One region of the Marinobacter sp. W-8 genome, then DNA from elsewhere that is predicted to be linked to it. Evidence: predicted binding sites of a transcription regulator. Region 1 holds the regulator's gene; each other region holds the start of a gene.
What was found. Region 1 encodes FliA, which starts transcription of late flagellar genes. Its sites were predicted from a motif close to CTAAAGTTTNNNNNNNNNNNGCCGNTAA; they were not measured.
Positions count from the first base shown of each region.

Region 1 (5,143 bases):
TGGCCACTGCCTTGTGCATGTGTTCGTCTTCGCTTTCGGAACCCAGACGCTGCAGGCGGTTACGCACCAGCACCAGTTCGCCCACCATGTTCATGATGTCGTCCAGGCGCTTGGTATCAACCCGAACCGTGGTTTCGCCCGCTGGTGCGGCCTCACGGGCAGGTGCAGGCGCAGGGGTCGGCTTGGCAGCGGCCTTGCTCTCGGCTTTGGCTTCCGCTTTCTTTGGTTCCGGGGCTGGTTCGGCCTTGCTTGATGGAGCCGGCGCAGGCTTGGGCTCACCTGCGGCAGCCCCCGCGCTTGGGCCTGCCCCCTTGCCATGCAGTTCGTCCAGCAGGTTCTCGAATTCGTCGTCGGAAATCAGATCGGCGTCACCGGATGATTTCTCCGAGCCACCGCTGGTGTCGATATCTGCCTTGGGCGCTTCATCTTCCGCAGGCGCGCCGGCAAACTGGCCCTTGCCGTGGAGTTGATCCAGCAGGGCCTCAAATTCATCGTCGGTAATCTCATCACTGTCTGAGCCGCCGGCGGATTCTGCCGGGGTGCTCACCTGCTCGTTGCCGACCGGTTTCTGGCCATCGGATTTTTCATCCGCCAACGCGTCCAGCAGCTGCTCGAACTCTTCGTCAGTGATATCGCCCTGATCCCCTTGCTGTCCGACATCCGCAGACGACGGCTCCTGTGCCGGGGTTGGTGCTTCCACCGCCGGTGCATCCTCGGACTCGGGTTTGGCGAGTGCATCCAGAGCTTCAATCAGTTCGTCCGGCGCGGGCGTCGGTTCTTCCCGGTTGCGGACTTCTTCGAACATGGCATTAACGTTGTCCAGCGCCTCCAGCACCACGTCCATCAGGTCCGGTGTTACCTTGCGCTTGTGATTCCGGAGAATATCAAACACGTTCTCCGCAGAGTGGCAGCAATTAACCAGTGCCTCCAGCTGAAGGAAGCCTGCGCCCCCTTTCACGGTATGGAAGCCACGGAAAATGGCGTTCAGCAGATCGCTGTCATCGGGATGCTGCTCCAGATCCACCAGCTGCTCCGACAACTTTTCGAGTATCTCGCCGGCTTCTACCAGGAAGTCCTGCAGGATCTCTTCATCAGCATCTAACGCCATGCGTCACCCTCTTTATTATCAGAATCCGAGACTGGACAGCAGATCGTCCACATCGTCCTGTCCCGAAACTACATCTTCCCGCTCATCGGCCTTGATCTGGGGCCCTACCCCTTTTTCGGCCGATTCTTCTTTTTCTTCAATCTGATGCACTGTGCCGGTCAGTTGATCAACGTGGCTGGCCATCACCACCAGACCAAGAAGGTTGTCTTCCACCTCTTTCACCAACGCGGTGACCTTCTGGATAACCTGACCGGTAAGATCCTGAAAATCCTGAGCTAGAAGGATTTCCGACAGGTTCTGGTACAGACTGTCGGAGTCTGTCGTCAGGCCAGCGAAGAACTTGTCGATGCGACCGTAAAGCTCCCGAAACTCCGCAGGCTCCATTTCACGACGGCGCAGACGCTGCCACTCATCCCGCAGGGCAACCGCTTCATCCCGCATGGCGTGAGCCACCGGCATGCTTTCCTCAACCAGATCCATGGTGCGGTTCGCCGCCTGGCTGGTCATCTGAACCACATAGGCCAGACGGTCAGAAGCGTCGCTCATCTTCGACAGCACTTCTTTCTGCTCGGCATTACGCGGGTCTATCTGGAAGTTCCGGATTGCCTCATGGAGGCTGCGGGTCAGTCGCCCCACTTCCCGGTACAGACTCTGATCGCGAACCTCGCTCAGTTCATTGATCAGGGTCATCGCCTTGGCATAATTCCCGGCGTTTACATTCTCAGCCAGGTCGGAGGCCTGCTTTTGAAGTTTCTCCGCCACCTCCGGATCAAGGCCCTGATGGTTCTGTTTGGTATCACTCATGGCGAGCCATCCGACCTCTGGTTACTGGATTCGTTCGAAGATTTTCTCGATCTTTTCCTTGAGCACAGCTGCCGTAAAAGGCTTGACCACATATCCGTTCACCCCGGCCTGAGCCGCGGCCACGATCTGGTCCCGCTTGGCCTCTGCCGTTACCATCAGAACCGGCAGGTTCTTCAGGTTTTCATCAGCACGGACAGCCTTCAGAAGGTCAAAGCCCGACATGCCGGGCATGTTCCAGTCAGTCACCAGGAAGTCATACTTGCCGCTTCGGAGCATGGGCAACGCGGTGTTGCCATCGTCTGCTTCATCCGTATTGGTGAAGCCGAGATCTCGCAGCAGGTTTTTGATGATGCGTCGCATTGTGGAGAAGTCATCCACAATGAGAATTTTCATGTTCTTGTCCAATGGGACCTCCAGTCAGTAACACCCGGAATTCATTCAGCCTTTTGGAAGTCTAGCAGGCTGCTACCTTAAGCGCTTATTGTGTGGTGTTTGCGCACGTTGTAAAGCATCGTTTACCAAAAGCTACACAGCTTGCTGAAAGCGAAACACAGCACCTGGCCGATCAGTCGTTGTCACCATCCCGCCACTCGGCCAACCGGCTGCGAAGTCTCAACGCCGCCTGGCTGTGAATCTGGCTTACCCGGCTCTCACTGACCCCAAGCACCGCACCGATTTCCTTGAGGTTGAGCTCCTCCTGGTAATACAGGCTCAATACCAGTTTTTCACGCTCAGGCAACTGCTCAATGGCGTCTGCGAGACTTCGCTGGAAAGCGCCTGAAGCAATACCGTCCAGCGGATTATCACTCGCTTCTGCTTCTTCTATCGGCAGCTCGCCGGATTCATTGAGTTCATCAAGACTAAAAAGTCTACCGCTGTTAGCGTCGGCGAGTGAGGCATGATACTCGTCCAGACCAATGCCAAGCTCTTCCGCTACTTCGGCATCCTGGGCCTCGCGCCCGGTACGATCTTCCACCTGTTTGATAGCACTGGCGATTCGCCGGGCGTTGCGATGCACTGAGCGAGGCACCCAGTCGCCTTTGCGGATCTCATCCACCATGGCGCCGCGGATGCGAATCCCTGCGTAGGTTTCAAAGGTGGCACCTTTGCCGGAAGAATAGCGCTGCGCGGCCTCCAGAAGGCCAACCATACCAGCCTGCATAAGGTCTTCCAGCTGCACTGATGGCGGCAGCCGGGCCATGAGATGAAGGGCGATTTTCTTGACCAGCGGCGCATGCTCTTCGATCAGGGCTGAAGGGCTCCTGGCGCCGGCCTGATGGTAAATTCCCAGATTTTTCGCCAATGTCATGTATCCGGTTTTCTTGTAGGACTGGATTCAGATCAGACTTCGACGAGCCGCTCCACGAAGAATTCGAGATGCCCCCTGGGAGAGGACGGCAAAGGCCAGCTATCCACTTTTTCGGCCAGAGCCCGGATAGCCAGCGAGGCTTTCGCCCTCGGATAGGCATCCAATACCGCTTTCTGTCTTTGGACGGCTTTCTTGACGGCCTCGTCGTAAGGCACGATACCTACATATTGTAGTGCCACATCCAGAAAACGCTCGGTGACCCGGGTCAGTTTTTCAAACAGATGGCGGCCTTCCTGCTCATTGCGGACCTGGTTTGCCAGGATACGGAAGCGGTTGGTGCCATAATCCCGGTTCATCAGTTTGATCAGCGCGTAGGCATCGGTAATGGAAGTAGGTTCGTCGCAGACCACCAGCAGAAGTTCCTGCGAGGCCCTGAGGAAGCTGACCACCGATTCAGAAATACCTGCGGCGGTATCCACAATCAGGACGTCAATCTGGTCGCCCAGCTCACTGAAAGCGTTGATCAGGCCGGCATGTTCCATGGCGCTGAGCTGGGTCATACGCTGGGTGCCGGAGGATGCCGGTACAATCTTGATACCACCAGGACCATTCACCAGCACGTCTTTCAGATCACAATCGCCGCTGAGTACGTCTTGCAGATTTCGATTAGCGGTAATGCCGAGCAACACATCGATGTTGGCGAGCCCGAGATCCGCGTCCAGCAAGACAACCCGGCGCCCCTTCTGGGCCAGGGCGATACCGAGATTGACCGAAACATTGCTCTTGCCGACACCGCCCTTGCCGCCGGAAACCGCAATCACCTGAACCGGATGTGGTCTGCTCATACTGTTATCAGTCTCTTACTACGTTCTTGTACGGGCACGCGTGCCGGTGTTTTATTGTGCCGCCAACGAGGCTCAGGCACCTTCGGCGACTGCCTGCGCGCTCTGCACGGCCTTGAGCCTTTCTACGCCCAAACGCACCAGCGGGATAGCCTCCGCCCTCTGGAGATCTTCCGGTATCTTCTGGCCATCGGTGTACCAGGCCACCGGCAAGCTGGTCTCCATAACGAATCCGAGCGCTTCGCCCAGGGTCAGGGCTTCATCAATCTTGGTCATGATGCAGCCTGCAAGGTTTGCCATCTTATAGCAATGCCACACGGATTTCATGATACGTGGCTGACTGGTCGCGGAGACCACCAGATGTGTACGGATATTGTGATCGCTGCGAGCCAACTCCGCCAGTTGTTCCTGGTAACCACGGTCGGCACTGGTCAGGCCGGCAGTGTCAATCAGTACCAGATGTCGATCCGACAGTTCATCAAGAATGTCATCCAGGGAATGGCTCTCATCCACCACCCGCACGGGCACATTCAGGATGCGGCCGAACACAAACAGCTGCTCATGAGCGGCCACACGGTAGCGGTCGGTGGTCACCAGAGCCAACGAATCCGGGCCATGCTCCAGCACGTAGCGAGCCGCCAGTTTGCCAATGGTGGTGGTTTTGCCAGACCCGGTCGGCCCGACCAGGGCATAGATTCCCCCGGCATCAAGCCAGTCTTCGCGACCGGTACGAACGCCGGTCGCCAGCATTTTCAGCGACTGCTTCCAGCCATCTTCCAGGCGCCCTGCCCGGTGCCGCCGGGACAGAGAGCCGGCCAGCTCCGCGCCCAAACCGAACTCCTGCAGCCGTTCGGCCAAGCGTTGCTGAACTGCGCTGTTACCGGCCAGCGTGGCAGTCGCAGCCTTACCACTGACCAGATCACGCAGAGAGCTGATTTCGGCACGCATACTGGCCAGTTCATCGGCATAGCCACCGGCGCCAGATTCGCTACCCGCAACTGGCTTTGTCAGCGTTTCAACACTGGGACGTGACGCCGGAAAACCGGCCGTCTCGAAAGACAAGGACGACGCCACGCCACC
Region 1 is NZ_CP172297.1:1,286,415-1,291,557, reverse strand. Features, by position in the region: gene ACF8YQ_RS05920 (chemotaxis protein CheA) at 1-1,108, opposite strand, end outside; gene ACF8YQ_RS05915 (protein phosphatase CheZ) at 1,127-1,912, opposite strand; gene cheY (chemotaxis response regulator CheY) at 1,934-2,317, opposite strand; gene ACF8YQ_RS05905 (RNA polymerase sigma factor FliA) at 2,478-3,221, opposite strand; gene ACF8YQ_RS05900 (MinD/ParA family protein) at 3,254-4,066, opposite strand; gene flhF (flagellar biosynthesis protein FlhF) at 4,139-5,143, opposite strand, start outside.

Region 2 (5,143 bases), 1.2 Mb from region 1:
GAATCTGCTCAAGCTCACGGTTTAGTCCATTTGTCCGAGCTTCGATCGCGCCATCAGCGCCAACAATGTTGGTCACCAAGTCAACCGTACGCTCTGCAACCCCTTCCACAAAGGTGATGGAACCACGATTACCCGTCTGGTCACCGAGAATTCGAACCTGAAGTCCCGAAGCACCGCCGTTGCCAGTTCCAAGAAACAGCACCTGGCCGTCGCCTTCCGCAGCCCGACCATCGATGGTGCCGGCCACATCCAGCCCGTCGGTGCTGGTATTGGTATCCAGGCCAAACAAGGCCGCATCTTCGGCGGATGCCAGGGCCACTTTCGAATCGCTACCATAGTCTGCCGACGTAAACGTCAGATTTCCGCCACCATCCAAACCAACCTGCAATCGGGTGCCGGCTGCATTCAGCGCATTATTGGCGTTCAACTGAGCTTGAATATTATCAAGAAGCGCCTCCTGACTAATGCCATTACCCTGGGTCAGCTTCAGGTTCACCGTGATATCACCGTTCACTGTCAAGGCCAGATCATCATTGGTATCGGTAATATCGAACGTAGCACCGAGTGCCGAACCAGCTACCAACTGCCCCTGAGTGGCAGCCTGCGTGATATTGATGTCGTACTCACCGGGCTCGGTATTCAAACCGCTGCGAACAAATTCCACCTGGCTGTCCGTGGTACGCCCCTGCTCCGCAAACAGCGCCGTTACCTCGTCAGGATTAGCCTTCAGGACTTCTTCGAACTTCGCCCGGTCGAATTCTAGGCCACCGGTCTCAAAGTCAGTGGTGATACCCACATCGGCCAAACTGCGAACACTGGCGTTCTCCATGCCTGGCACCACACGGGTAAGAATATTCCGCAACTGGCTCTGAATCGCCCGAACCGTAGAATCGCCGGTTAGCAGGCTGCCCACACCAGCCTCGGCATTAAAACCGGCAAGGCTGTCAATGGTGGACTGCAGCGCATTGAACTTATCAACGAAGCCCTGAACGCGGTCAGCCACTGCGCCAAAATCCTGAGAGACTTTAATAGTAGAAGTGCCGGTTTCTTTGATATCGAAGGTCAGGCCATCGATCACATTTTCAAATGTGTTGGTGGAACGGGTAACCGTTACACCATTGATATCCATTACCGCATCGCTGGCAGCAATAGTTTCTTTCAGGCCGGAGTCCGCATCCATTCCCGCGTTGAAGGCAAAACGTGAAAGGCCGGTGTTGTCGGTATCTGTGCCATTCGTATCACCCGTGACAGAAATACTGACTGCGTTGGCGGTACCCGTCTCATCCGCAGAAAGCACCAGTTGATATCCACTACCGGTATCGATGATTCCAGCGGAAACGCCCGCGTCTGCTTCATTAATCGCGTTCGCCAGACCCTGAAGTGTGTCGTTACTGCTGTCTATAGTGATATTCGTAATTTTGTCGCCAACCGACAGCTCCAGGGTGCCACGTCCGACGCTGGTCGCGTCACGATCCGCAAATACATCCCGGGAAGCCAATGCCTGAGCAGAGGCAAGACTGGTGACCTCCACACTGTAAGCGCCACGGCTTGCCTTGGTGGAATCGACAGAAACACCAATATCGTCATTGGAGGAAGACGCAGAAAATGCCTTGAGGTTATCCGGTGAGCTCAACTGCCGCATAGGCAGACGAAGTTCCGTGACGGCACTGCGCAACTTGCCATAGGCGGACAAAAGCGCCTCGGCTTGCTGGGTTTTCTGGGTTAGGCGGGTTTCCGTAGGCTTGCGCTCTGCGGCCACCAACTGATCCACCAGATCCGAGTTCAGCACCCCGGAACCAATTCCCAACGATGATATACCTGCCATAACCATGCCTCCTCAAGGGGGCCAATGTCTTCACTGAACTATGTATCGGCCGAAAGCGGCAAAACTTTGCCTTTCCGGCGTAGAAAATTGTAACAACGCGTCAAACCAAGCATAGCCCCGAATCAGACCGGGTGCAGCCATAACGCAGAACACCGCCGGACCTTCTCAGGTGCGGCGGTGCTGAAATACCGTTGTAGTCATCCGCGCAAAAGCGGCAAGCTTTTACACCTTGATGTTAAACAACGTCAGCGGTTCGTCCTGCTGCAATTTTTCTGCCAACCTCAAAGCCACTTCATCCGGAATCTGGCGGATGACTTCCTGGGTTTGCTGATCGACCACTTTAACAATGGTCTGGCCCATGTCGTTATCCACTTCAAACTGCAGATCCCGCTGCACATTCTGAACAAAGTCGTTCAGCTGGCTGACCGCCTGATCCAACTCTTCACGCTGCGCCTCGTTACGCTCCTGCAGCCGCTCGGCTTTGGAGGCTTCGTTAGCAACGTTGCGTTGAACCTGGGCTGCGCCGACAGTCGAAGCAGCAAGGTCAGGGGCATTCCGGCCCTCGGCCTGAGATGACGACAGTGCCTTCACCGGGCCCCGGTCACTGGCATTCACCAGCTTCAGGTTCGGGTTGTTCAGGTTAACGTCATTCATAGCTTTACCTCGCTATCCTCAAACGGCGGAAAACCGGAACCCGAAGGTTCCGGTTTGTGCCGCTATGTCCCTGTTACTGCAGGAGGGACAGAACCTGCTGCGGACGGGCGTTCGCCTGAGCCAGGACGGAGATACCGGCCTGCTGCAGTACCTGGGACTTGGAGAGCTTCGCGGTTTCGGCTGCGAAGTCTGCGTCCAGGATTCGGCTGTTGGAGGCACTCAGGTTTTCTACTGAGGTTGCCAAGTTATTGATCGTGGACTCGAAGCGGTTCTGGACAGCACCGAGATCTGCCCGCGCAGCGTTAATTGCGTCGAGCGCACCATCAATAGATGAAAGCGCTTTTTCGGCACCCTCCTGAGTACCAATATCAATCGCGTTCAGAGCCGTTCCAGTCTTGGATATACCCTTGGAAAGGGTCAAGCCATCAGTTTGAGCAATAACCAGAGTTCCACCTTGCTGATCCGAAGTTCCCTTATACTCGATATCCACCTTTGAATATTGGGTTCCGGCAGCAGCCAGACCAAAACTTTGTGTATTAGCACCAGTAGAGTTGGCCGTATCATCGAAAGCGAAAGTGATATTCCGACCATCGCTAGCGACCAAGTCTAATTTCCCGCCTTTGTTTTCAGCTACCACACCAGTAACGGAAGACACACTATTAATCGCATCCATCGCTGCTTTAGTGTTCGCGCCATTATCTGTACCAGCGAAAACCTCGAATGAGGTCCCATTAATGGTAAATGTTACATTGCCAGCATCAGCACTTGCTACCGTAGCTGCACCGGTGGTATCGCCACTGACCCGATTGACATCCGCACTCGCAGTTAGCCCAGCAATTCCGGAGTTATTTATCGCATCCGTTATATCCCTAGCATCGGTCGCCACATCACCCAAACTAACTGTAGCGTTACTTCCAACAGTAACTGTCAGTTCTTGTGCCGCAGCATTTCCGGCGATAGTGTTATCTGCTGCACTCACACCGGTATAGATGCCAAGAGATGAGCTCCTAGCATTAGTAATACCATCGATTGAAATTTTTTCACCGGCATTGGCGCCAACTTGAAAATTTTTCTGAGTAAAACTCCCATCCAGAAGCTTGGTGCCATTAAAGGTTGTCTGTGAAGCAACGCGATCAACCTCTTCAACCAACTGGTCAACTTCGGCTTGCAATGCTGCGCGATCAGAAGCGCTATTCGTAGCGTTAGCAGACTGCACGGACAAGTCGCGAATACGTTGCAGGTTGTTGGTGATCTCGTCCAAAGCACCTTCAGCCGTTTGCGCCAACGAAATACCATCATTGGCATTCCGCTGAGCCACATTTAAACCAGAGATTTGCGATTGAAACCGTGTTGAAATGGCCAGACCGGCAGCATCGTCTTTCGCAGAGTTAATTCGCAAACCAGAAGAAAGTCGCTGAAGCGCTTGATCATTCAGCCTTTGAGAATTACCCAGCTGATTCTGAGCGTTGAGGGACGCAACGTTAGTATTAATACCGAGAGCCATAATGCTTCTCCTTCGACAGATGTCGTTATTTCATGGAAAAGGTCTGACGCCCGTTCTCGTTAATCTGGGAGCGCCGCCCTGTTATTCCACTTAACGGCGCCTTGTGCGGTTGCTTTAGGAAAATTTTCAGGGTTTTTGTAAAGGAATGTAACACATGGAATTTGGGGGCAGACCCCGGGACATTTGGTGGGGCGAACTGTACTACCCCAACTCAACAAAACCGGCAACCCTTTTCCCGCCCCCTACGCCAACTTTCCGGCGCTAGGCAACACCCTGCTCAAAACCTGATCTAAAAACTATCAATTAAAACAGCCATATAACGCCACTTTCTTAAAACTGGCACACCCTTCGCTTAGTATCCGGCAAAACGGCAATTTAACGAATTTCCGCCGGCAAGGGTTCCCCTCTACAACGGGCATCTGGTTTCCGGCACCTCTGAGCAGGAGAATAGATATGCCTCAGGTCATCAACACCAACATCGCTTCGCTAAACGCTCAACGCAACCTTAATACATCCCAGGGAGACGCTAACGTCGCCCTCGAAAGGCTGTCCTCTGGTCTGCGCATCAACTCCGCAAAAGACGATGCTGCAGGGTTGGCGATTTCTGAGCGCTTCACCTCCCAGGTTCGAGGACTGAATCAAGCCATCAGAAACGCCAATGATGGCATTTCCTTTGCTCAGGTTGCCGAAGGTGCTCTTGAAGAGACCACCAACGCGCTTCAGCGAATTCGTGAACTGGCGGTACAGTCCGCTAACGACACCAACTCTCCTTCAGATCGCAAAGCTCTGAACCAGGAAGTTTCAGCGCTGATTTCCGAAATTAACCGAATTGCAAGCACAACTCAGTTCAACGGGCGTAACATTCTGGATGGAAGCTTTGCAGATTTCAGCTTTCAGGTTGGAGCCAATGCAAATCAAACCATCGGCGTGGACGGAGTTGATGCACGAGGCTCTAAACTCGGCGCTTCCGTCTCTTCTGGAACAACATTTAATCAAGGCAATATTACAAGCTTTAGCGCAGCCGGATCGTTAAGCATTAATGGTGTGGACGTTGACCTGTCTTCAGCAACCACTGGGCAAGACCTCATTAATCAAATCAACCTAGTCAGCCCAGATACCAATGTTACGGCGCAAAAGGCGGGTGAGACGATTGTAGATAC
Region 2 is NZ_CP172297.1:2,475,641-2,480,783, forward strand. Features, by position in the region: gene fliD (flagellar filament capping protein FliD) at 1-1,825, opposite strand, end outside; gene ACF8YQ_RS11510 (flagellar protein FlaG) at 2,048-2,479, opposite strand; gene ACF8YQ_RS11515 (flagellin) at 2,553-3,983, opposite strand; gene ACF8YQ_RS11520 (flagellin) at 4,437-5,143, shown strand, end outside.
Region 2: ACF8YQ_RS11515 (flagellin) is a predicted target of FliA. The motif match lies at 4,074-4,101, and genes of this name have one in related genera.

Region 3 (5,143 bases), 1.6 Mb from region 1:
CTGGCGACACAAATGAGCTTTGGATTGCATGAGCTGTTTGGTGTCTCCGATGGCTACGGTACTCAGCTCATGGTTCTGACCGTGCTGGCCGGGGTATACATGACATCCGCAATGACCGGGCTGCATCGGGGTATCCAGCTGCTCAGTCGTTTAAACGTCATCCTGGCGTTGGTGATTGCCGGCGTTATTTTTGTGTTTGGCCCCACGCTATTCCTCACGGATGTTTACCTGCAATCCATGGGCGAGTATCTGGGCTCGTTTTTCTCCATGGCGACCATGACAGCACAGACGGCTCCGGATTGGTGGATGAAGTGGTGGACGGTGTTTTTCTTTGCCTGGTTTATTGGTTACACCCCCTTGATGGCAGTGTTTGTATCGAGAATCTCACGTGGTAGAACCATCCGTGAAACCATCATGGCAGTCGCCATACTGGCACCCATCGCCACGACCATCTGGTTCACGTTGCTGGGTGGCTCTGGCATATACCATCAGCTGTCCGGCACGTTTGATTTGACCGACGCCTTGAACAGTTTCCGGTTTGATGTCGCCACATTGACGGTTGCGCAGGCACTGCCGGGAGGCACCTGGATGGCAGCCGCCATCCTGTTGTTGACCACTATCTTTGTGGCGACAACCGGAGATTCGATGAGCTACTCCATTGCGATGGTGGGTGCCGGCCATGACGAGCCGCAACCCTGGATTCGTGTTTTCTGGGGTGGCGCCATGGCACTGATGGCCGCGATTCTGCTCTATATGGGGGCCGGGCAGATTGGCGTCTTGCAACAATTCATTGTGATCACGGCCATTCCGGTGTCGTTGATTATTCTCCCTTCTCTGTGGACCGGTCCCAGGGCCGCAGCCGCCCTGGCAAAAGAGCAAGGGCTGACTTAGGTTTTTACTTTTCCCCTCAGGGATTTGATCTCTCCACGGCGGGTTTTGTTATCCACACGCCGCCGTTGGGAGGATTTCGTAGGCCGTGTTGGCCGGCGGGCTTTTTGCGGCTTAACTGCCTCCAGGATCAGTGTCTTGAGTCTGTTCAGCGCGTCCTCTTTGTTCTGCTCAAACGTGCGGAAAGACTGCCCCTTGATCACAATCACGCCGTCTTTACTGATGCGCTGGTCGGACAAAGCCATCAAACGTTCTTTGTAAAACGGCGGCAGGGTGGAATGCAGGACGTCGAACCGTAGGTGTACGGCAGAGGCAACCTTGTTCACATTCTGGCCGCCTGCCCCCTGGGATCGTATCTGCGTAATCTGGATTTCCCAGTCTGCCAGTTCGACGGCATTGGATAATTTCAGCATAGTGGCACGTGTTGAGAGCTCGGATTCGGGTGTTTACGAGTATCATCCTACGCAATCCGGCAACCAATCAGAAGCGATGAACACAGGGAGACACCGAATGAAGGTGATGGTTTTAGGCGCTACCGGCCTGACCGGAGGCATGGTGGTGGAGAAACTCCTCGAGCAGGCGGAGATATCGACGGTGATCGCTCCGGTTCGCCGGCCGATGGTCGTGGAAAATCCGAAACTGGAGCAGCGCTTCATGGATTTTGATGCAATGGAGGCTGCGCCTGACGCTTTCCAGGTGGATGTCCTGATCTGTTGCCTTGGAACAACCCTGAAAAAGGCAGGCTCCAGAGAAGCCTTTCGCAAGGTCGATCATGACTATGCATTGAAGGCAGCTCAGATGGCCCGTAACGCTGGCGCACGGGCATTGATTCTGATGTCGGCCATCGGAGCATCGTCGCAATCCCCGGTTTTCTACAATCGAGTCAAAGGAGAGCTTGAGGACAATGTCCGGGCGCTGAAATTTCCTTATCTTGCGATTTACCACCCGAGCCTGTTGCTGGGGCAGCGCAAGGAGGCTCGAACGGCCGAGGCTCTTGGTGTGGCGGTCATGCCGGTTGCGAATCGGGCGTTGATCGGGCCACTGAGAAAATATCGGGCAATTGAAGCGGAAGCCGTCGCGTCGGCCATGGTCAACGAGCTTGAGACCATTAGCGGAATCACTTCGGGCGGTGCAGTGGTGAGAGTGTGGGAGTACGACGATATCTTAACGATGGGCAATCGTCGCTAATGCGGTCCTTCACCTGATGTAAAATCTGGGTCACTGTTCCCGAGCGATCGATGAGGTTGATTAATGAAATATGTACTTTTTCCTTTTCTGGTGTTTTCCGTATTCATGGCGACAGGGTGCAGTCGCCCGGAATCGCCCCAGGAAGTATCGGAAGCGTTTTGGCAAGCTGTACTTGAAGAGGATGCTGAAGCGGCCGCAGATTATTCAACCCTGGTCGATGAAGCGGCGTTCGATGGTTTTGAACAGCAATGGCAGAACGTGAGCATTGAGTGGGGGCGTGTGGTCATTGATGACAATCTGGCCCGGGTAACCACCACCCTGAGTGGTCTGGAGGGCCAGAACGAAGCCACGGAGTCCTTAACCTATCTGGTACGTAAAGGTGACGACTGGCTGGTGGATTATTATCGCACCGGCGATGCCCTGAAACAGGGCCCGGTTTGGGGAAGTCTTGTTGGGCAGCTGGAAAAACTGGGTGAAGATCTCAAGAGTCGCTGGGCAAATCAATCTGATGAGATGGCGGTAGAGCTTGAGAGGCTGGGGCGGGAGTTGCAGCAACAGGCCCAGAGTATGAATGAAGATATGTCGGCGTTGGCTGAAGAGTACGGTGATCAACTGAGCCAGCATCTGGAAGAGCTGTCTGAATCCCTGCGGGAAGCCCTTGAATCTACACCATCAGCAACGCCGCAGGACAAACGTACCTTGAACGAAACGGTAATCAGGCTTGAAGACCAGCGGGAGCAGTTGTCTGAAGTCAACTTGAAAACGCTTGCGGAGAGCACCGCGACCGCCGCCGAAGCCCAGCTGCAATTGAGCGAATTGAGCGAGGAGTTTGCGGCCTACAAGGCGGAATGGCGGCAACGTGTTGTCGACATGCAAGCAGAAATGGCTGAGTTTCTGGAGAATCTGAAGACCCGCTGAGCCCAGGGGCGCCTCGCCCTTCTTTAGTGCATATTTTTTATGGCGCACCCCGATGGTGCGCCTCTCTCATCGTTTGAATCCGGCAGTTGCTACTTCCCTTCAGGTTTTGACCGGTCCGCCGGTTCAGGCCCGCTCTTTGCTTAGCTTCCTTCTGAAAGCAGGTATGTTTGCACCACATCGTTGTAGTGCAGGCATGCAGTACTGATTGAGGAAGGCGCGCTATGACTTTACGCAGTGATTCCATGAACCTTTCATCCGATGAGCGGGGCTGGTTGCCCTGGTTTGGGGCCACAGGTAAATTGCGGATGGGATGGTCCTGTTTTTTGAACCGCCAGCAATATGCAACGAATGAAGAGATATTCGAGAGCATCGCGAAAACCCGTCGCGAAGCGCTGATTAACTGGGCAAATGGCAAGTGGGCCTTCCTTGAGGGGCTTGCGGCACGACTTGAGGGTAGCGAACACGATAGCATTTCAGAGGTACTGGATTCGGCCGTTACGCGCCTCCGGGAAATTTCCGAGCTTTTCGTTGTGAAAGAAGATGGCTCTGTTGTCGCCTCGACGGTGACCGGCAGAAACGGAGCCGCAGGCCTCATGCCCGCGGCCGTGCAACGAGGGGTGAGAGAGCGGTTTCTCCACGGGCCCTACAGTGACCCGGTCACCTTGCAGCTTGGTGCCACAACTTCCAGATTTCATGACGATGTCACGCTGATGTTCTACCAGCCGGTCGCTCTTGCTGGCAATCAGGCAGCAGCAGTCTGTGCCCGGGTTCCGAACGATGTCATGAGTGACCTGATTCAGCGCGAGGCCGGGCACATTTTTGAAGAGTCTGGCGACAACTACATTTTCATGATCGACAGTCAGTTTGATCCATCGATCAGACCGGGAGTTGCCCTGTCGCGCTCGCGGTTTGAAGACGCTACCTTCAGTCACGGCGACAACCTCAAAGACGGAATCCGTACGGGCTTCGGTACAGTACGGATTCGGGAACACACCGAATTCGAAATACGTTTCACGGACCCGGCTACGGGGCAGTTGCACCCGGGGGTACGCGAAACCATGGCCCGTGGTGAAAACCTCTACGTTAAGTACCCCGGCTATTCCGACTATCGCCATATACCGGTGATTGGCAAGGGCGTGACCTTCCAGTTACCCGGGTCTCCTGATCGTTGGGGCATGATGTGTGAAGGCGACCTGGAGGAGGTGTATCGGAAACGTTCGGTCAGCTATCGACTGACGGCGCGGCTCGGGGTCCTTATGGCGCTTATCTGGGCAGCCAATGTAGCGGTTTCGGCAAGCGGTGCTCCCCTGTGGCTGGAAGCCTCCGTGAACGCGATGGTTGCGCTCCTGGGTCTTGTCATCTTCCGGGCAAGTTCCGCCAAGCCACTGGCAGATAGTCTGTCATCACTCGCGGATGTCATACGAAACATTGCCGAAGGAGGCGGGAATCTGCGCCAGCGTCTCGATGTCGGCAAGACCAAGCGGGATGAGAGCGGGGATCTCGCGCGCTGGATGAACAGCTTTCTGGATACCCTCGACGGCATGGTGGGGCAGGTCATCAGTCTTGCGGGTGAATCCCGCTCCGCCAGTGAACACCTTGTGGGTCAGAACCGCCAGGCGGATGAAAAGATTCAGCAGGTGGTACACGACATAGAGCAGATGCTGAAGGGCGCAGATCTGCAGCAGAACGAAATCGAAAATGCCTCGACCACGGCACAGGAAATGCGGGTAAGCATGGAAGATGTGGTGGCTCGCGCCAAAGATCAGTTTGCCCGTGTCAGCCGTGAAACCGAGAGCATTCGCGACGTTATCGTGCGTTCGGCCGAGGGTATCCGCGCCGCGAGTGAACGCACGGATGAGATCGGCAAGGCGGCTGAAATGATCAACGACATTGCTGCCCAGACCAATCTGCTAGCGCTCAATGCGGCCATAGAAGCGGCTCGGGCCGGTGAGGCAGGGCGGGGATTTGCAGTCGTCGCCGATGAGGTACGGCAACTGGCCAGTCGGACAGCCCAGGCCACGACGGAAATTGATGAGCGTCTGTATCGGGTGCGGGAAGAAACTCAGCGCGCCGTAACCACGATGGAAGACGGCATGGCAGAAATGGAGACCCGTCTGGCTCAGGCCCGGGCAGCGTCGGATGACAATGC
Region 3 is NZ_CP172297.1:2,850,824-2,855,966, reverse strand. Features, by position in the region: gene ACF8YQ_RS13215 (BCCT family transporter) at 1-891, shown strand, start outside; gene arfB (alternative ribosome rescue aminoacyl-tRNA hydrolase ArfB) at 888-1,301, opposite strand; gene ACF8YQ_RS13205 (NAD(P)H-binding protein) at 1,399-2,076, shown strand; gene ACF8YQ_RS13200 (hypothetical protein) at 2,140-2,994, shown strand; gene ACF8YQ_RS13195 (methyl-accepting chemotaxis protein) at 3,216-5,143, shown strand, end outside.
Region 3: ACF8YQ_RS13195 (methyl-accepting chemotaxis protein) is a predicted target of FliA. The motif match lies at 3,092-3,119, and genes of this name have one in related genera.